2 regions of the Micrococcus sp. KRD070 genome follow, and region 2 is predicted to be linked to the other one. Evidence: riboswitches for the same ligand, from Rfam matches in the RefSeq annotation. Region 2 holds a riboswitch; the other holds the start of a gene.
What was found. Region 2 has a riboswitch for thiamine pyrophosphate ahead of J1M38_RS08650 (FAD-dependent oxidoreductase). Riboswitches for the same ligand answer to the same signal wherever they lie in the genome.

Region 1 (12,768 bases), on a different contig from region 2:
CACGCGCTGGGCCTGCCCGCCGGAGAGCCGCTGCACAGGCCGGTCCGTGAGCTCGGTCAGGCCCACCAGGTCCAGCAGCTCGGCCACGCGTGCCCGCCGCCGGGCCCGGTCCCAGCCGGCGGACTCGAGGCCGTACGCCACGTTCCGGCCCACGGTCCGGTGCGGGAACAGCTGCCCGTCCTGGAACACCATCCCCACGCCCCGGCGGTGCGTCGGCACCGCCGCCACGTCCCGCCCGTCGAGCTCCACCGTGCCCGCCACGACGTCCTCGAGCCCGGCGATCCCGCGCAGGATCGTGGACTTGCCCGAGCCGGAGGCGCCCACGAGCGCCACGATCTCCCCGGCGGCCACGTCCAGGTCCGTCCCCCGCACGGGGGTGGAGCCGTCCGGATAGCGGATCGCCACATCCCGCAGCCGGAGGGAGGCCCCCGTCGTCGTCGGCGTCATCACAGACCTCCCGCCCCGGCCGGGCCCCGGGGGCGCAGCCGCTCGCACACCAGCATGATCCCGGCGCTCAGCACGGCCAGCACCGTGGCCGCCGCGAGCGCCATCCCGTAGTTGTCCGCGCCCGGCCGGCCCAGCAGCCGGGCGATCAGCACCGGCAGGGTGGGCGCGGACGGGCTCGCCAGGAAGCTCGTGGCCCCGAACTCGCCCAGGGACACCGCGAAGGCGAAGCCCGCGGCCACGCCCACGCCGCGGGCGAGGAACGGGCCGTCCACGGTGGCCAGCACCCGCCACGGGCCCGCCCCGAGGGTGCGTGCGGCCTCCCGCAGCCGCGGGTCCACCGCCGCGAGCACGGGCACGAGCGCCCGCACCGCGAGCGGCAGCGCCACCACCGCCTGGGCCAGTGGCACGAGCACGCCCGAGGCCGCCAGCTCCGGGAACGCGGCCCGCAGGGACACGACGAAGCCGAAGCCCACGGTCACCGCGGACACGCCGAGCGGCAGGAGCAGGGCGCCGTCGAGGGCCCGCTGGGCCACCAGCGCCGCGCGTGAACGGAAGGGCCGGGTCAGCAGCAGGGCCAGCGGCACGGCCACCACGAGCGTCACGAGCGTGGCGTCCACGGCCACCCGCAGGGACTGTTCGAGCGCCTGGGCCGGCGTCGACCCGCCCACGAACCCGCTGCCCGCGCTCGTGGACAGCAGCCGATAGTTGCCCAGCCCCCAGCCGTGGCGGGTGTGGAAGGAGCGCACCACGAGCGTCAGGATCGGCGCCACCACGAGCGCCACCACCGCGAGCATCACGGCCACCGGGACCGCGTCCGCGCGCGTGAGCCGGGCCGGCGGCGTCTCCCGCAGGCGCAGCGCCCGCTGGGTGCGCGCCGCCGTCACGCCGGAGACCACGACGGCGGCCAGCACCACCGCGAACTGCAGCACGGAGAACACCGCCGCGGTCCGCAGGTCCAGGTAGACGGAGGTCTGCACCCAGATCTCCGACTCGAGCGTGCCGTAGCCGGGCCGGCCGAGCGTCTGGACGATGCCGAACGCGGACGCGCAGAACAGGAACACCAGCGCCGCGCTCGCGGCGATCGCCGGGGCGAGCTGGGGCAGCGTCACGGTGCGGAACGCCCGCCACGGCGAGGCGCCCAGGGTGCGGGCGGCCTCGGTCTGGCGCGGGTCGAGCGCGTTCCACAGCGCGCCCACCTGGCGCACCACCACGGACACGTTGAAGAAGACCATGGCCAGCACGACGGCGGTGGTCGTCTGGTCCAGCCCGGTGAAGCCCAGCGGTCCGCCGGGGGCGAGCAGGGCGCGGAACGCGACGCCGACCACCACCGTGGGCAGCACGAACGGCACGAGCACGAGGGCGCGGAGCACGGCCCGCCCCGGGACGCGACGCCGGTGCAGCACGAACGCGGTCGGCAGGCCGAGCGCCACCGAGACCACCGTGCCGGCGGCGGCCATCCCGAGCGTCTGGCCGAGGATGCGCCACGTGCGCTCGCGGGCGAGGGTCTCCCTGAAGGCGGTGAGGTCCACGGCGCCGGTGAACGCGTCGGCGTCGCCGCCGATCCCGCGCCAGAGCATGGCCGCCACGGGCCACGCGAAGAAGACGAGCAGGAAGGCGACCGGCAGGACGGCGGCCACCAGCCACCACGGGCCGAGCCCGTCCCCCCGGCCGCGGGCCCGCCGGCGCGGCAGGTCCGTGCCGGGGGCCGCGACCTCGGTGAGCGCGGACATCAGCGCCGGGAGGCCTCGGCCAGGGCGGTCCACTCCTTCAGCAGGTCCTCGCGGCGCTCGTCGATGCGGGCGGGGTCCGGGGTGATGGCGTCCTCGACGAGCGGCGCGTTCTGCGCCCACTCCTCGGGCAGCTGCACCGACTCGTCGATCGGGTACATGTACATCGACTCGGGCAGGGCGGACTGGACCTCCTCGGTGAGCAGGAAGTCCACGAACGCCTGTGCGCCCTCGGGGTTCTTCGCGCCCTCGAGCACGCCGGCGTACTCGACCTGCGGGGTGCAGGAGTCCTCGATCACCTCGGTCTCGGGGGCGAACGCGGGGGAGGAGGAGTAGGAGAGCACCACCGGGAACTGGCCCTTGCCCTCGCCGCCGGAGAAGTCCGAGTTGTAGGCGTCGGACCAGCTGTCGGCGATCTTGCCGCCGTTCTCCATCAGGCCCTGCCACCAGTCCTGCCAGCCGTCGTCGCCGTACTTCTCCGTGGTGGCCGCGAGCAGCGCCAGGCCGGGGGAGGAGGCCACGGGGGAGGTGGCGACCGTCAGCTTCGCGTACTCGGGGTCGTCGAGCTGGTCGATCGAGGTGGGGGCCTCGACGTCGTGGGCCTCGAACCATGCCGGATCCGTGTTGAAGCACACCTGGCCCTGGTCCACCGGGGTCATGCGGTCCTCCACCATCCGGTCCTGTGCGGAGGCGGGCAGGTCCTGCGGGGTGTATTCGGCGACGACGCCCTCGCGGACGAGGCGGTGCGCCGAGTGGTCCTCCACGCCGTAGACGCCGTCCACGGTGGGCTCGTCCTTGGCCAGCAGGAGCTGGTTCACCACGCTGCCGGCGTCGCCGGGGGCCGTCGTCTTCAGGGTGTAGCCGGACTCCTGCTCGAACTTCTGGACGAGCTCCTGGGGCAGGTTGAACGAGTCGTGCGTCATGATCGTCACCGTCGTCGGCTCGCCGCCGGCGCCGGCGGCGGACGACGACGCCCCGTCGCCGGACGAGCCGGACACCGAACAGCCGGTGAGGGCGAGGGCGGCCACTGAGAGGGCGGCGAGGGCGCGGTGCGGGGTGCGGGACATGGCGGTTCTCCTCTGGGACGGCAGAGGGGCCGGGACGAGGCCGCCACCGGAATCCCGGGACGACGTCGACCGGGAGACTCGACTTCCTTCGCCGGTGCGGACCGGCGCAGGTTCGAGGGTCTGCGGCGGACCGCACTCTCAGCGCCGCGCGGGCGCTCCCCTGTCGATGTGGACTGGTCCCGACCCTACCCCGTCCGGCCCGCGCATAGACTGCCCGCGTGAGCGCCGCACAGCCCGCGGGGGTGACCCCGCCGCCCGCCTCGTCCAGCCCCGCCTCCGACTGGGACATCCGCCGCCCCCACCGCATGTGGCCGCGCATGCTGGTGATCGTCCTGACGCTCGCGGGCCTGGTGCTGGTGGTGCAGTTCTTCCAGGGGATCGCCTCCATAGCGGCGCCCGTCTTCCTGGGGCTGAACCTCGTGATCGTGGCCTACCCCCTGCAGGCCTGGCTCATCCGCCGGGGCCTGCACCCCGTGCTCGGGGCCGCCACCACCGTCCTGCTGGTCGTCGCGGTGATGGCCGTGTTCGGGGGCATGATGGTGTGGTCCGGCCTCGAGCTGGTGGCGGAGCTGCCGAAGTACGCGGACCGCTTCCAGCAGATCGTCCTGGACGTCTCGCACTGGCTCAACGAGCGCGGCGTGACCCCGGACATGGTGTCCCAGCAGCTGGCCTCGATCGACATGAGCACCGTGACCGGGACGGCCGTCAGCGCCATCACGAAGATCGCCACGAACGTCTACGCGGTCTTCGGTCTGCTCGTCACCGTGATCATGGGCATGTTCTTCCTGGCGATGGACTCGATGGACGTCGAACGCCGCGTCCGCCTGCTCAGCACCGCCCGCCACGAGTTCGGCCACGCCCTGGTCGAGTTCGCCCAGGGCGTGCGCCGCTACTGGGTGGTCACCACGGTGTTCGGCCTGATCGTGGCGGTGCTGGACGTGATCGCCCTCATGCTGATCGGCGTGCCGCTCGCGCTCGTGTGGGGCGTGCTCAGCTTCCTCACCAACTACATCCCGAACATCGGCTTCATCATCGGCCTGCTGCCGCCGGCCGTCCTGGGCCTGGCGGCGGGCGGCTGGTCCGACTTCCTGTGGGTGGTGGTCAGCTACTCGGTGCTGAACTTCGTGCTGCAGTCCGTGATCCAGCCCAAGGTGGCCGGCGACGCGATCGGCGTGATCCCCACCGTCAGCTTCCTCTCCCTGCTCTTCTGGGCCTGGGTCCTCGGCCCGCTCGGCGCGATCCTCGCGCTGCCCTGCACGCTGCTGGCCAAGGCCGTGCTGATCGACGCCGACCCGAACGCCCGCTGGATCAACGCGCTCATCGCCTCGGACCTGAAGGGGATGGAGCGCCGTCAGTCCTCGCTCCTGGAACGGCTGCGCCCGGCGGCCTGGCGATCCGACGCGCACGGGGGAGATGAGGACCGCGCCTCGGCGGACGGCGGGGACGACGACGGTCCCGCGACGGACGAGGTCACGGGCGGGGCTGGAGCAGCACCAGGTCGTTGAGCGCGCCGGCCAGCCGCAGCAGCGGCGGGGCGGGGAACGACAGCTGGGGCAGCCCCGGGTGCAGTGCCGCGCACGCGGCGGCCGCGGCCTCCTCGCCCGCGGCGTCCTCGAACGCCGGCCGCAGCACCGCAGCGCCCAGCGGCAGCGTGTCCAGGAGGGAGCGGGGGCCCCGCTCGGCCGGGTCGTACGCGGCGGGCTGCGCCGCCCCGGTCACCGTGCGCACGCGCAGGGGCCGGCCGGCGGCGTCGTCGGCGCCCTGCAGGAAGCGCAGCGCCGCCGCCGCGTAGGGGTGCTCGGGGTGGAACCGGTCGCCGCGCCAGTGCACGGCGGCCTCGCCGTCGCCCCCCAGCCGCACCCACGAGGCCAGGTGGCCGGGCCCGCCCCACGGCCCGGTGTCCGGCCGCGGTGCCGGCGGCACCCACAGCACCCGGGTGATCCCCAGCAGGGCGGCGAACTCGGCGGCCACCTGGCCGGGGGTCCACGCGCCGTTGATCCGCCCGTCCAGCACGGGGTCCGCGGCCACCACGGCCGTCCCCTCGCCGTCGCTCACCCAGGCCCCGCGCGGGGCGCACAGCAGGGGGGTGAGCAGCGGCAGTCCCGCCGCCTCCGCCACGGCCGTCGCGGCCGCGCCGTCGAGCGGCCCGGTCCCGGTCAGTCCCGCGGCGCTGCGCCAGGCGACGGCGGCCAGGCCCTCGGGGCGGCGGATGAAGCTCGGCCCGGTGCGGCCCAGCAGCGGTGAGCCCACGGGCGCGCGCAGCAGGTCCACCTCCGGGGGCACCAGCCGCGCCGCCCCGGCGTCGCGCGGGTGGGCGAGCACGGTGACCGGCAGCACGGCGGCGAGCGTCTCGGCCAGGCCCACGACGGCGTCCCGCGTCTCCCCCAGCAGCGTCGGCACCGGGTGGCGGTGGGGCAGGACGAGCCAGGCCCGCTCGGGCGGGTCCTCGGGTCCGGACACGGGCACGACGACGTCCCGGCGCTCCCGCGCGTCGGTGGGGACGGGGTCGGCGGCGGCCATGGCGGACGGGCTCCTGGGAAGACGGCGGCGACGCGCGGGCGCGCGGCGAGGGGATGTCCATCGAGCATAGGCGTCTGACAGGAAGCCGCGGCGGTTTGACCTGTGACCCGGCACACGTGCAGAGTGCGGCCATGACCGCGATGTTCTCCGCCCAGGACCACGACGATCTCGACCGGGTCCTCGGCGCGACCGGCGGGATCCCCGACCCCGCCGACCTGCACGCCCTCGCCGACGACGCCGTCGCGCAGGTGCGGCGTTGGCTCGCCGAGTCCCGCGACCATGAGGCCGACTTCGCGGCCCGCCAGCTGGCGGGCGCCCTGAAGGAGCCGGGCGGCCTCGACTTCATCGTGCGCTTCGTGGACCACGTGGTCCGCCCCGAGGACCCCGCGATCGCCGCCCGGGCGCTGCGGGAGCTCGCCGGCCGCGCCCCCGGCTTCCTGCCCCCGGCCCTGCGCGCCGTCCTCGGCGTCGGCGGCCGCGCCGCCCCGCTCGTGCCGCGCATCGCCGTCCCCACGGCCCGCCGCGTGCTGCGGCGCATGGTCTCCCACCTGATCGTCGACGCGCGGGACCGGCAGCTCGGCAAGGCCATCGCGGCCCTGCGCGACGAGCACACCCGGCTGAACATCAACCTGCTGGGCGAGGCGATCCTCGGCCAGGGCGAGGCGGACCGCCGACTCGAGGGCATCGCCGCGCTGATCCGCCGCGACGACGTCGACTACGTGTCCGTCAAGGTCTCCGCCGCCACCGCCCCGCACGCGCCCTACGCGTTCGACGAGGCCGTCGCGGACATCACCGAGCGGCTCACCCCGCTGTTCGAGCTCGCCCGGGACCGGGACACCTTCATCAACCTGGACATGGAGGAGTACCGCGACCTCGACCTCACGCTCAACGTGTTCACCGCCCTGCTCGAGCAGCCGGGCCTGCGCGACTACGAGGCCGGCATCGTGCTGCAGGCCTACCTGCCGGACGCGCTCGCGGCCATGGTGCGCCTGCAGGAGTGGGCCGCGCGCCGCGTCGCCGCCGGCGGCGCCCCGGTCAAGGTGCGCGTGGTCAAGGGCGCCAACCTGCCCATGGAGCGGATGCAGGCCTCCCTGACGGGCTGGCCGCTGGCCACGGTGGGCTCGAAGCAGGAGGCGGACACCAACTACAAGCGCGTGCTCAACTACGCGCTCACCCCGGAGCATCTGGCCCACGTGCGCATCGGCGTGGCCGGGCACAACCTCTTCGACGTGGCCCTGGCCCACCGGCTGATCGAGCGCCGCGGCCTCGACCCGGCCGCGGTGGAGTTCGAGATGCTCCTCGGCATGGCCACCGGCCAGGCCGCCGCCGTCCGGGCGGACGTCGGCGCCCTGCTGCTCTACACGCCCGTGGTGCGGCCCGAGGAGTTCGACGTGGCGATCTCCTACCTCGTGCGCCGCCTCGAGGAGGGCGCCTCCCCGGAGAACTTCATGTCCGCCGTGTTCGACCTGGACGCGGACGCGGACCTGTTCGCCCGCGAGGAGGAGCGCTTCCGCGCCTCGCTGCGCCACCTGGACGCGGCCGTGCCCCGTCCGAACCGCCTCCAGGACCGGTCCCGCGGGGAGGACGGGCCGACCCCCGCCCCCGTGGACGGCTTCGCCAACACCCCGGACACGGACCCCGCGCTGCCCGGCAACCGGGAGTGGGCCCGCCGGATCCTCGCGGCCGTCCCGGGCTCGGACCTCGGGACGGACACCGTCCGCGCCCACCGCGCCACCACGGCCGACGACGCCCGCGCCGCCATCGCCGCCACCGCCGACCCCGGCGCCCGCTGGGGCTCGCTCACCGGCCACGAGCGCGCCGACGCGCTGGACGCCGTCGGACGGGCCCTGCACGCCGGCCGGGCCCGCCTGCTGGAGGTGGCCGCCGCCGAGACCGGCAAGACCCTGGACCAGGGCGACCCCGAGGTCTCCGAGGCCGTGGACTTCGCGCACTACTACGCGCGCCTGGCCCGCGGCCTGGACGCGGTGGAGGGCGCTCGCGCCGTGCCCGTCCGCCTGACCCTGGTGATCCCGCCGTGGAACTTCCCCGTGGCCATCCCGGTCGGGGGCGTCCTCGCCGCGCTCGGGGCCGGCTCGCCCGTGGTGTTCAAGCCGGCCCCGCAGTCCGAGCGGACGGGCGCGGTCGCGTGGGAGCTGATCGTGGCCGGGCTGCGGGACTCGGGGCTGTTCGACGACCGCGGCCCGCTCGCCGGGCACGACCCCGCGGACCTCGTGCGCCTGGTGACGCTGGCGGACGAGGACGAGGCGGAGGTCGGCGCGGCGCTCGTGACCGACCCGGCCGTCGAGCGGCTCATCCTCACCGGCAGCTGGGACACCGCACGGCTGTTCAAGGGGATGCGCCCCGACCTGCACCTGCTCGCCGAGACCTCCGGCAAGAACGCCGTGATCGTGACCCCGTCCGCGGATCTGGACCTGGCCACGAAGGACGTGGTCCAGTCCGCGTTCGGTCACGCCGGCCAGAAGTGCTCGGCGTCCTCCCTCGTGGTGCTCGTCGGCTCCGTGGGCACCTCCGAGCGCTTCCACCGGCAGCTGCTGGACGCCGCCTCGTCCCTGCACGTGGCGCACCCCGCGGACCCGCGCGCCGAGATGGGCCCCGTGATCGAGGCCCCCGGCGAGAAGCTGCGCCGCGGGCTCACCGAGCTCGGCCCGGGGGAGCGGTGGGCCCTGCGTCCGCGGCAGCTGGACGAGACGGGTCGCCTGTGGAGCCCGGGCATCCGCTCCGGCGTCCGACCCGGCGCCGACGCCCACCTCACCGAGTACTTCGGCCCCGTGCTGGCCGTGATGACGGCCGAGACGCTCGAGGAGGCCATCGGGATCGTGAACGCCGTGGACTACGGCCTCACCTCCGGGCTGCACTCGCTGGACCGGGAGGAGATCGACGTGTGGCTGCGCGGCGTGCGCGCCGGCAACCTCTACGTGAACCGCGGCATCACCGGGGCCATCGTGCGCCGCCAGCCCTTCGGCGGCTGGAAGCGTTCCGTCGTCGGCCCCACCACGAAGGCCGGCGGGCCGCACTACCTGCACGGCCTCGTGGACTGGGAGGACGCGCCCACGTGGGCCGGGGGAGAGGGGCGGCCCGGGTCCGTGGCCGACGGTGCGGGCGCGTCCTGGCTCGAGACCGCCCGCGCCCTCGACACCCACGCGTGGACCACCGTGTTCGGGGTGGCCACGGACGTCTCCGCGCTCGAGGCCGAGCGGAACGTGCTGCGTCACGTCCCCACCCCGGTCCTCGTGCGCCGGCACTCGGGGCCCGCCGACCACCTGCTGCGCATCGTCTCCGCCGGCCTGCGCGCCGGGGCGCCCATGACCGTGAGCCTGCGCCCGACCCCCACCGCGGAGGGGCCCGACGCGGACGGGCTCTCGGCCGAGGCCGTGCGCGGCCGGGTGGAGGAGCTGGTCCGGTCCGCCCGCACGGAGGGTGCCGGCACGGCCGCGCCGGTGGACGTCGTCGTCGAGGATGACGCCGCGTTCCACGACCGCGCCCGGCGGCTGGCCCTCATCCCGCCCGCGACGGAGGGCGGCGGCGACGCGCGGATCCGGCTCGTCGCCGACTGGACCGGCGACCGGGAGGCGGCCGAGGCGGCGCGGAGCGCGCTGCACGCGGCGCTCGGCGACACCCCCGACGTGGCGGTCTACGCTGGCCCCGTGGTGAGCGCCGGCGAGGTGGAGCTGCTGCCGTTCCTGCACGAACAGGCCGTGTCCGTGACCGCCCACCGGTTCGGCACGCCGGACCATCTGACCGAGGGGGTCCTGTGACCCCGAGGAGGAACCTCCGATGCATCTGATCCCCCGCACGATCTGGGTCGTCGCCCGCGCCCGCCGCCGCCCGCGCGCCGGACTCTGGGAGCCGACGACGCTGCCGATGCGCGCCCTGCCCACGGACGTGGACCTGGCCCTGCACGTCAACAACGGCCAGTACTTCGGGCTGTTCGACCTCGGCCGCTTCGACGCGATGGTCCGCACCGGCCTGTGGGACGAGATCCGCCGTCGCGGCTGGACGCCCGTGGTGCAGGCCGAGCAGATTGCGTTCCGCCGCTCGGTGACCCTGGGGCAGCGGTTCGACGTGGAGACGCGGATGATCGGCCTGGATGAGCGCGCGGTGTGGTTCGAGCAGCGCGTGGTGGTCGACGGCGACGTCGCGGTGCGCGCGTACATCTGCACGCGCCTGCGCAAGAAGGACGGCCGCCCCGTGGAGAACGACGAGGTCCGGGCGATCGCGGCGGCGGCCGGCCACGACCTCGCGGGGGAGCCGACGCTGCCGGAGTGGCTGCACGAGTGGCGGCGCAGCGTGGCCCTGCCGTCGGCCCGGACGCCCCTGCCCCACACGTGGGACCTCGACACAGTGCGGCGAGGATGAACGTTCGAGTGATATAGGGCACGATGGTCGGGTGAACAACAGACTCCTGATCGTCGCGACCCTCTCGCTGGCCGCGCTCGTCGTCGTGCTGGTGGCCGCCATCGGCGGCGGCGCGTGGTGGGTGCTGGCGGTGCTCCTGGTGGCGCTGCTCGTGCTCGCCGTGTGGGACATGACCCAGAAGCGGCACGCGATCCTCCGCAACTACCCCGTGCTCGGCCACATGCGGTACCTACTCGAGTCGATCCGCCCCGAGATCCAGCAGTACTTCATCGAGCGCAACTTCGACGGCAAGCCGTTCGACCGGGACACGCGCTCGATCGTCTACGCCCGCGCGAAGGGCCTGGACAGCCACAAGGCGTTCGGCACCGAGCGGGACACCGCGGAGATCGGCTACGAGTTCCTGTTGCACTCCACCGCCCCGGTCAACCCGCCGGAGGAGCCCCCCACGGTGCGCATCGGCGGCCCGGACTGCCGCCGGCCCGTGGACATCTCGCTGATGAACATCTCCTCCATGTCCTTCGGCTCCCTCTCCGCCAACGCCGTGATCGCCATGAACAAGGGCGCCGGTCTGGGCGGGTTCATCCACGAGACCGGCGAGGGCGGCCTCACCAAGTACCACCGCGGCAACGGCGCGGACCTGTTCTGGGAGATCGGCTCCGGCTACTTCGGCTGCCGCAACGAGGACGGCACCTTCAGCCCGGAGAAGTTCGCCGAGAAGGCGCTGCTGCCCGAGGTCAAGGGCATCACCATCAAGATCTCCCAGGGCGCGAAGCCCGGCCTGGGCGGCATGCTGCCCAAGGAGAAGATCTCCCCCGAGATCGCCGAGGCCCGCGAGATCCCGATGGACAAGGACTGCCTGTCCCCGGCGTCCCACTCCGCGTTCCGCACCCCGCGCGAGATGGTCAAGTTCATCGAGCAGCTCCGTGAGCTCTCGGACGGCAAGCCGATCGGCATCAAGTTCTGCGTGGGCTCCCGCGTGGACGTGCTGGCCATGACCAAGGCCATCTGGGAGGAGCGGATCGCCCCCGACTTCATCATCGTGGACGGCTCCGAGGGCGGCACCGGCGCCGCCCCGCTCGAGTACTCGGACCGCGTGGGCACCCCGCTGACCGAGGGCCTCATGCTCGTGCACAACGCGCTCGTGGGCACCGGCCTGCGCCACATGATCAAGCTCGGCGCGGCCGGCAAGGTCGCCACCGGTTCGGACATCGTCAAGCGTCTGATCCAGGGCGCGGACTTCACCATGTCCGCCCGCGCGATGATGATGGCCACCGGGTGCATCCAGGCGCAGAAGTGCCACACGAACGAGTGCCCCGTGGGGGTGGCCACGCAGGACCCGCGTCTGATGCGCGCCCTCGACGTGGAGGACAAGGGCAACCGCGTCTTCAACTACCAGCGCCTGACCGTGCGCGAGGCCGTGCAGATCATGGCGTCCATGGGCCTGACGCATCCGTCCCAGCTGAACACCCGCATGCTGCGCCGCCGCGTGGACCACCTGAGCACCCGCTCGTACGCGTCCATCTACCACTGGCTGCGCACGGACGAGCTGCTCAACGACCCGCCCGCCGGCTGGGCCATGGACTGGGAGGAGGCGGACGCGGACCACTTCGGCGAGCACGCCCGCGTGGACTACCTCACCGAGCGCGACCCCCAGTGGCGCTCCGAGCTGCTGATCCCGGGCCGCGAGGCGGCCGGCGCCCCCGTGCAGGGCTCCCCAATCTCCGGGACGGGCTCCACGCTCGTCGACGCCCGGCAGACCGAGTCCGTGCCGCTGACGACGTCGCCGATGCCGCGCGTCAGCTCGTTGGGTGAGGGTGAGTCGCTGTCCCCGCACGGCGGCCGTCGTCGGGCCCCGCAGGATCCGGCACCCGCCGCCACCGCCGGCGAGACGCCCACCGACGAGAACGAGGGCCTGCCGGCGGAGGCCGGCGAGCGGCCCGAGCGCCAGGACGGCGAGGAGGTCACCCAGCGGGGGACCACCGGCCGCGTGGAGGGCGAGCACCGCGGCGAGGGCCGCGTCGGCTGACCCGCCCCCGCAGTCACCCCCGTAGTTGAACAGGGGCCCGCCGCTCGCCGCCCCTCCACGGCCCTGCTGTGGGTGCTGCTGGCGGCCATGGGCGCCGGGCCCCTGTTCAACTACGGCGTCTCCGCCTCCTCCACGGTCGTGATGGAGCGGCTCGACGTCACCTCGGGCCAGCTCGGCACCGTGATGACGGTCGTGTTCGCGGCGGCCGCCGTCACCTCGCTCGGCCTCGGCCGGGCCGCCGACCGCCTGTCCGCCCGCGCACAGCTGAGCATCATCTTCGGCGGCACCGCCGCGGCGCTCGTGCTCGGCGCCGTCGCCCCGTCCCTGCCCGTGCTGTACGCGGCGGCCGCCGTCGCGGGCGTCACGCAGGCCATCTCCAACCCCACCACGAACCGGATCATCCGGACCGTGGTGCCGCCGGAGAGGCGCATCGGGTGGGTCGGGGTGAAGCAGTCCGGCGTGCAGGCGGCCCAGCTGGTCGGCGGCCTGTTCTTCCCGGACGCGTCCCTCGCCCTCGGCTGGACGGGCGCCGCGCTGGGGGCCGCGGTGCTCATCGGGGCGCTCTGGGTGCTCGCGCTGGTCGCCGCCCCGCCGCTGCCCGGGG
Region 2 (7,537 bases):
TGGAGGTAGTAGGCGGCGTCGGCGGCGAAGTAGGTGGGCTCGCCGTTGGCGCGGATGAGCACGCGGTCCTTGTCGTCGCCGAAGTCGGTGGTCTTGAGCCACACGGCGCCCTCGCGGTCCTCGATGTGGCCCTGTTCGCGCAGCCGCTGCACGGCCTGGTCGATCGCGCCGGAGTCGTGGAGCGTCTGCTCCGAGGTGAACACGTCGAAGTGCACGTCGAAGGCGGCGAGCGTGTCCTTGATGTCCTGCATCTGGAGCCGGTACGCGGCCTCGCGGACCACCGGGCGGGCGGCCTCGTCCGTCAGCTCGCGCACGTCCGGGTGCTCGAGGGCGACGGCGTCGGCCAGCTCCTGCACGTACGCGCCCGGGTAGCCGCCCGCGGGGACGTCACGGCCGTGCAGGCGGGCGAGGACCGAGTCGGCGAACACGTTCATCTGGTTGCCGGCGTCGTTGACGTAGTACTCGGCGGTGACGTCCGCGCCCGAGGCGCGCAGCAGGCGGGCGATCGCGTCGCCCAGCGCGGCCCAGCGGGTGTGGCCGATGTGCAGCGGGCCGGTGGGGTTGGCGGAGACGAACTCCATGTTCACGGTGTGCCCGGCCAGGGCGTCGTTGCGGCCGTACTCCGGGCCGGCCTCGACGATCTCGCGGGCCAGGGCACCGGCCGAGGCCGCGTCCAGGGTGACGTTGAGGAAGCCGGGGCCGGCGACGTCGACGGCGGCGATGCCCGGCTTGTCGGTCAGGCGCTCGGCCACGAGCCCGGCGAGGTCGCGCGGGGCCATCCCGGCCTTCTTGCCCAGCTGGAGGGCGACGTTGGTGGCCCAGTCGCCGTGCTCGCGGCTGCGGGGTCGCTCCACCTTCACGCGCGCGGGGGTGATCTCCTCCCGCAGCGCGGCGGGGAGGTCACCGGCATCGACGGCGTCGGTGAGGACAGCGGACAGCAGGGCGGAGAGGTCTTCGGGCTTCACCCGCGCAAGTCTACGGAAGGGCCGCCGCGCCCGTGCGCGTGCGAACGAACCCTGCGAGATGGCCCCCTCCGGCCCGCGGTGGGGGCCATCTCGCAGGGTTCGTCGGGGTGGGGGTCAGGCGGGCCAGGCGGCGAGGCCGCCGGCGAGGGACAGGACGCGCCCGCCGGCGCTCGGGTCGGCCCCGACGACGGCGTCCCGCGCCCGGGCCGACCGGGCTCCGGCGGCGCAGTAGACCACCAGGACGCGGTCCTGCCCGGGCGCGAGGGCCGCCGGCTCCGCGAGGACGGCCTCGAGCGGGACGTGCCGATCGGCCACCGTCGCGGGGGCCTCGACCCGGCGCAGGCGGCGCTCCCAGTCCTCGCGGACGTCGAGCAGGGTGAGGGACGCGGCCCGGGCGGGGTCGGCGAGCAGGGCGGCCAGCGCGGCGGGGGCGATCTCCCCGCCCGCGGCGCCGCACGCCTCCGCCGAGCCGGGGGCGCCGGCGTCGTCCGGGCGGGGGGCCTGGTCCGCGTGGGCGGACAGGTCCGTCACGGGGGTCCGCTCGGGGTCGGGCACGAGCCGCAGCTCACGGAAGCGCATCGTCAGGGCGTCCACGGAGAGCAGCCGCCCGACCAGGGGCTCACCCACCCCGGAGAGCAGCTTGATCGCCTCGGCCGCCATGAGGGAGCCGATGATCCCGGGCAGCACCCCGAGCACCCCGGCCTGCGCGCACGAGGGCACCTCGCCGGGTTCGGGCCGCTCCGGGAACACGTCCCGGTACAGCGGCCCGCCCGGGGCGAACACGCTCACCTGCCCCGCGAACCGCAGGATCGCGCCCCACACCACGGGCACGCCCGCGATCTCGCAGGCATCGGCAACGAGGTAGCGGGTCGCGTAGTTGTCCGTGCCGTCGAGCACGAGGTCCACGGCGCCGACCCGTTCGAGCGCGTTGGCCGCGGTCAGGCGTTCGCGGTGCTCGACCACGCGCACCTCGGGGTGCAGGCCGCGCATCGTCGCGGCGGCGGAGGCGGTCTTGGGACGGCCGAGGTCCGCCTCGGCGTGGATCACCTGGCGGTGCAGGTTGGAACGGTCCACCACGTCGTCGTCGATCACGTGGACCTCCCCCACGCCCGCGGCGGCGAGGTAGGTCAGCACGGGCGCCCCGAGGCCGCCGGCGCCGACCACGAGGACGCGGGAGCGCAGCAGCGCCAGCTGGGCCTCGGGGCCGAAGCCGTCCAGGCTCAGGTGGCGGGCGAAGCGCTCGAGCTGGGTGTCGGACAGCGCGGTGAGGTCGCGGGGCTCGCGGGCGGCGGGGTCCAGGGCGGCGGTCACCGCTCGTCCTCCTCGGCCGTGACCCGCCCGGCCATCGGCGAGGAGGCCAGGGCGTGCTCGCGGCGCGGGATGCGCCCGGCACGGCGGGCGTGGAAGCCCGCCTCGAGCGCGAGCCGGCACGCGTGGGCCATGCGGGCGGGCTCGGCGGCGCGCGTGATCGCCGAGGCGGCGAGCACGGCGTCGCAGCCGGCCTCCATCGCCAGGGCGACGTCCGAGGCGGTGCCCACGCCGGCGTCGAGCACGATCGGCACGGAGGCGCGGGAGACGATCAGCTCCAGGTGTGCGCGGTTGAGGATGCCCAGCCCCGAGCCGATCGGCGAGCCCAGCGGCATGACGGCGGCGGCGCCGGCCTGCTCGAGGCGCAGCGCCATGGCGGGGTCGTCCGAGGTGTAGGCCAGGACGGTGAAGCCGTCGGCGGCGAGCCGCTCGGTGGCCTCGAGGGTCTCGACGACGTCGGGCAGCAGGGTGCGCTCATCGGCGATGACCTCGACCTTCACGAGGTCGGTCTCGAGCGCCTCCCGGCCGAGCCGGGCGGTGAGCACGGCGTCCCGGGCGGTGTAGCAGCCGGCGGTGTTGGGCAGCACGTCGATGCCGAGGCGGTCCAGCAGCGCGACCAGGCCGTCACGGGTGTCCGCGGACCAGCGGCGCAGCGCCACGGTGGTGAGCGTGGTGCCGGAGGCGACGAGGGCGCCCTCGAGGGCGGTCAGGTCGGTGATGCCGCCCGTGCCCATGATGAGCCGGGAGGCCAGGTCGTAGCCGCCGATCCGCAGCGGCGGGATCGCGGGGGCGGAATGTCTGTCTGATTATTTTTTTTTTTTTTAGATGTGTATAAGAGCCAGGCACCGCGGTGACGACGTCGACCTCGTCCCCGGCGGCCAGCTCCCGGGTGGCCCAGGCCGACCGGGGCACGACCTCGCCGCCGACCGCCACGGCCACGCCGAGCCGCCGCCCATCCGCGGCGGCGCCGTCCTCGCCGATCGCGCGCCCGGTGACGTGCGCGACGACGTCGCGGACGGTGGCCACGGCCAGCTCGGCGGGCTCTCCGTTGAGGGTCAGGGGGAGGGTGCTCATGCGATCTCCTTCAGGCGGGCGTGCAGCAGCTCGAGGATCCGCCCGGCCGCCCAGGGGGCGAGCAGGATCCCGTGACGGTGGAAGCCGGTGGCGACGACGGCGCCCGGAGCCTCGGGCACGGCGAGCACGCGCGGGGCGTCGTCGGGGGTGCCGGGGCGGGCGGCGGTGGTGATCTCGACCAGCTCGCACTCGCGGACGGCGGGCAGGATCGCGGCGGCGTCGGCGAGCAGGTCCAGCACGGCCCCGGCGGAGGTGCCGGCCAGGCCGTCCTCGCGGGCCGAGGCGCCGACCACGAGGGTGCCGTCCGCGCGGGGCACGAGGTAGACCTGGCGCCCGTGGACGAGGCCGCGGACGGTGCGGGTGATCAGGTGCGACTCCCCCGGCAGCAGCTGCTCGGGGCGCACCCGCAGACGCAGCACGTCGCCGTGGACGGGGCGCAGCGGGACCTCGACGGCGGTGGCCGCGCCGCCGATCCCGCGGTGGCCCAGGCCCGCGGCGAGGACCGCGCCGTCGGCGGTGAGGACGCCCCCGTCGGCCAGCGTGAGGCGCACCCCCTCGCCCTCCGGGCCGGCGGCGGTGACGCGTCCGGCCACGAACCGGGCGGCGGGTCCGGCGCCGACCGGGAGCGGGCCGCCGTCGGGTCCGGTCTCGGCGCGCAGGGCGGCGACGCAGGCGGCGGCGAGCCGTCGCGGGTCCACCTGATGGTCGTCCGGGGCGTCGAAGCCGGCGGCCAGGCCCGGGGCCAGGGCGGGCTCGGCGCGGCGCAGCGCGCGGACGGAGACGGGCTCGACCCGGCGACCGAGGATCGAGGCGTGCTCGAGCACGTGGTCCCAGGCGCGGGCGTCCGAGGGGTCCGCGGCCACGATCCAGGCGCCCTGTGCGAGGAAGCCCGTCTCCACATCGGTGAAGGCGGCGAGCAGGTCCACGAGGGCCGGGTAGGCCTCCCAGCCGGCCTGCAGCAGCGGGGCGAGGTCGTCCTGGCTGAACTGGGTCTCGGCGAGCGGCGCGAGCATCCCCGCCGCGGCGTGGGTGGCCCCGGCCACGGCGTGCGGGCGCCCGGCGGCGTCCAGCTCGGGGGCGATCAGGGTGACGGCGTGGCCTGCGGCACGCAGACGCACGGCGGCGGTGAGGCCGATGATCCCGGCCCCGACGACGGCCACGTGCACGGACCGGTCCTCCTCACGGCGGCATGACCCGCATCGAGTGGTGATGGTCGGCCGCGCCGGCGCGGTGCGCCCCTGCGGCCCTCTCAGCCCGGCGTGTGCGGCCCGGGCTCCCATGGAACAGCGGCCAGTCTGCCACAGTGGGCGCATGCACTCCCCCGATCCGCTCCTGATGACCGCGGCCGGCCGCGACGACGGCGGCACCGGCCCCGGCGCGCGCCGCCGCGCCCGCCTCGCCGCCTCCCGGCTGTACGTCTGCACCGACCTGCAGCGGTTCCTGCGCCCGGACGGCACGCTCGACACGGCCGCGTTCGCCGACTTCTGCGCGGCGGCGTTCCGCGGCGGAGTAGACGTGATCCAGGTGCGGGACAAGGCCGTGGACGTGGCGGTCGAGCTGGCCGCGTTCGCCACGCTCGTCCCGCTGGCCCGGGAGCACGGGGCGCTCTCGGCCGCCAACGACCGCGCCGACGTCGCCGCCCTGGCCGGGGTGGACGTGTTCCACACGGGCCAGACCGACCTGACCACCGCGCAGTGCCGCGCCCTGCTGGGCCCGGACGTGGTGCTCGGCCGCTCGTGCCACACCGAGGCGCAGGTGCGCGGCGCCCGCGCGGAGGACGGCCTGGACTACTTCTGCACGGGGCCGGTGTGGGCGACGCCCACGAAGCCGGGCCGGGCCGCCGTCGGACTGGAACTGCCGACCCTCGCCGCACGCCTGGACGCGGAGGACCCGGCGGGGGCGCGGCCGTGGTTCGCCATCGGCGGCGTCGACGCGGACCGGCTGCCCGAGGTCCGCGCGGCCGGGGCGGAACGGATCGTGGTGGTCCGCGCCGTGACGCAGGCCGAGGACCCCGAGGCCGCGGCCCGGACCCTGCGCGCGGGCCTGCCCGGCTGACGCGCCCCGCGGGGAGGTCACGGACGGGCCGTCCTGATGGTGTAGAGTCGACGAGTCCGCAACGCGCTCGACGCGTCGCGACCCCCGCCTCCGTAGCTCAGGGGATAGAGCGTCTGCCTCCGGAGCAGAAGGCCGCAGGTTCGAATCCTGCCGGGGGCACGAGCGAACAGAGCCGGACCCCCGTGGCGACACGGTGGTCCGGCTCTTCTGCGTTCTGCGGACCCGGACGCTCGAGCGGAGCGGGAGGTCCGGGTCACCGGCATTCGAGGCGGGAAATCGACCTCATAGGACGTCCCGAGGTGCGTATTCGCCGGATTTCCCGCCTCGAACGTGTCGAAGCCCGGAGGTCCCGCCCTCAGCCCCGCTGCGCATGACCGTGGTCGACGGGCCCGTGCCACGTCGGCCGCGAGGCGTCCCCGACCGCGAGCGCCTCCCCCGCCCGCATCGCGTCGGCCAGCCACGGCTTGGCCCGCTCGAGTGCGTCGTCCCAGCTCAGGCCCGCCCCGGCCAGCGTGGCCAGGGCCGAGGAGAGGGTGCAGCCGGTGCCGTGCGAGGCGCGGGTCGTCACGCGCGGGCCGCGCACCTCGTGCACGGCCCCGCCCACGCGCACGACGGCGTCCGGCACCTCCGCCGCTGCGGCCTCGGGCGCCTCGGTCTCGTCCAGGTGCCCGCCCTTGAGCAGCACCGTCACCCCGTGCTCGGCGGCCAGGCCCCGCGCCGCGTCGAGGGCGGCGTCCCAGTCCGTCGCGTCCCGCCCGGTCAGCCGGGCCAGCTCGGGCAGGTTGGGTGTCACCAGGTGCGCCACCCGCAGCAGCCGGGCCCACGCGGCGCGCCCGTCGTCGTCGCCGACCGCGGTGAGGGCGTCCCCGCTCGAGGCCACCATGACCGGGTCCAGCACGACGACGGCGGGCCGGGTCTCCTCGAGCCAGCCGGCGACGGCCCGCATGAGCTCCACCGTGCCGAGCATGCCGATCTTCACGGCGTCCACGGCGATGTCGGCGGCGACCGAGTCGAGCTGGGCGCGCACCACGTCCACCGGCAGCGGGTGGACGGCCTGCACGCCCTGCGTGTTCTGGGCGGTGATCGCGGTGATCGCGGTCATCCCGTAGCCGCCCCACGCGGCGATGGTCTTCAGGTCGGCCTGGACACCGGCGCCGCCGCCGGAGTCGGAGCCGGCGATGCTGAGCACACGGGGGACGGCGGAGGTCATGCGGGGGCTCCTTCGGGTCGGGGCGGATCGGCCGCCCGGGCCGGGCCGATCCCGCCCATGAGAATGTAGTCGCATGTCCCACGTCACAGAGAGCTCTCCCGCGCACCCCGGCCGAGCCGAGGAGTCGGCGCCGCTGCGGCCGACCTCCCCGCTCGGGATCGCCGCCACGTTCATCGGCACCACCATCGGCGCCGGGTACGCCTCGGGCAACGAGATCCTGCAGTACTTCGTGAGCTTCGGCCTCTGGGGCGGCACGGGGGCGCTCGTGATCGCCGGCGCGCTGTTCTTCCTGCTCGCGGTGATCGTGCTGCGGCTGGCGCAGAAGCTGCGGACCACGGACATCCACCGGATCGTGAACCCCACGACGTCGCGCGTGCCCACCTGGTTCGCGGACCTGTCCATCACCACGTCCCTGCTGGGGACGCTGGTGATCATGCTGGCCGGGGCCGGGGCGGCGGTGCACACCGCGTTCGGGCTGCCCTCGCTCGTGGGCTCGCTGGTGATGGCCACCGTCTGCGTGGTCTCGGTGCTGGCCGGCATCACGGGCCTCGTGCGCGTCCAGGCCGTGGTGGTCCCCCTGATCATCGTGGTCGCCGTCGGCGTCGCGGTGTGGGGGTTGGCGAACCCGGGGGCCGCGGTGGACGACGTCGCCGCGCTCGTGACCTCGTCCCCGCTGATCAACCAGTGGTGGCTCTCGGGCGTGCTGTACGTGGCCTTCAACATCCAGCTGGCCTACGCGGTGCTCGCCCCGATCGGCGAGGAGAGCTCCTCGTCGGGCCGCTCCCTCGTCGCCGGGGCCGGGCTCGGGGCCCTGGGCCTCGTGGTGATGGCCGGCGCGGTGATGGCCGCGATGACCGCCCACGCCCAGCTGATCGGCCGCGCCGAGCTGCCCATGGTCGAGCTGGCCGCGATGATCGGCGGCTGG

Region 1: it holds a riboswitch for thiamine pyrophosphate, as region 2 does, so the genes downstream of both, J1M38_RS10675 (thiamine ABC transporter substrate binding subunit) here and J1M38_RS08650 (FAD-dependent oxidoreductase) in region 2, are expected to answer to the same signal.

What each region holds. Positions count from the first base shown of each region.
Region 1 covers NZ_JABFNH010000024.1:223,737-236,504, forward strand. The annotation lists gene J1M38_RS10665 (ABC transporter ATP-binding protein) at 1-447, opposite strand, end outside; gene J1M38_RS10670 (iron ABC transporter permease) at 447-2,177, opposite strand; gene J1M38_RS10675 (thiamine ABC transporter substrate binding subunit) at 2,177-3,241, opposite strand; TPP riboswitch at 3,308-3,413, opposite strand; gene J1M38_RS10680 (AI-2E family transporter) at 3,460-4,746, shown strand; gene J1M38_RS10685 (agmatine deiminase family protein) at 4,712-5,761, opposite strand; gene J1M38_RS10690 (bifunctional proline dehydrogenase/L-glutamate gamma-semialdehyde dehydrogenase) at 5,893-9,537, shown strand; gene J1M38_RS10695 (thioesterase family protein) at 9,557-10,138, shown strand; gene J1M38_RS10700 (FMN-binding glutamate synthase family protein) at 10,170-12,164, shown strand; gene J1M38_RS10705 (MFS transporter) at 12,252-12,768, shown strand, end outside.
Region 2 covers NZ_JABFNH010000022.1:207,650-215,186, forward strand. The annotation lists gene argS (arginine--tRNA ligase) at 1-965, opposite strand, end outside; gene moeB (molybdopterin-synthase adenylyltransferase MoeB) at 1,080-2,276, opposite strand; gene J1M38_RS08640 (thiazole synthase) at 2,273-3,055, opposite strand; partial or broken gene thiS (sulfur carrier protein ThiS) at 3,117-3,347, opposite strand; gene J1M38_RS08650 (FAD-dependent oxidoreductase) at 3,344-4,513, opposite strand; TPP riboswitch at 4,507-4,637, opposite strand; gene thiE (thiamine phosphate synthase) at 4,659-5,402, shown strand; tRNA gene J1M38_RS08660 (tRNA-Arg) at 5,489-5,561, shown strand; gene thiD (bifunctional hydroxymethylpyrimidine kinase/phosphomethylpyrimidine kinase) at 5,758-6,612, opposite strand; gene J1M38_RS08670 (membrane protein) at 6,686-7,537, shown strand, end outside.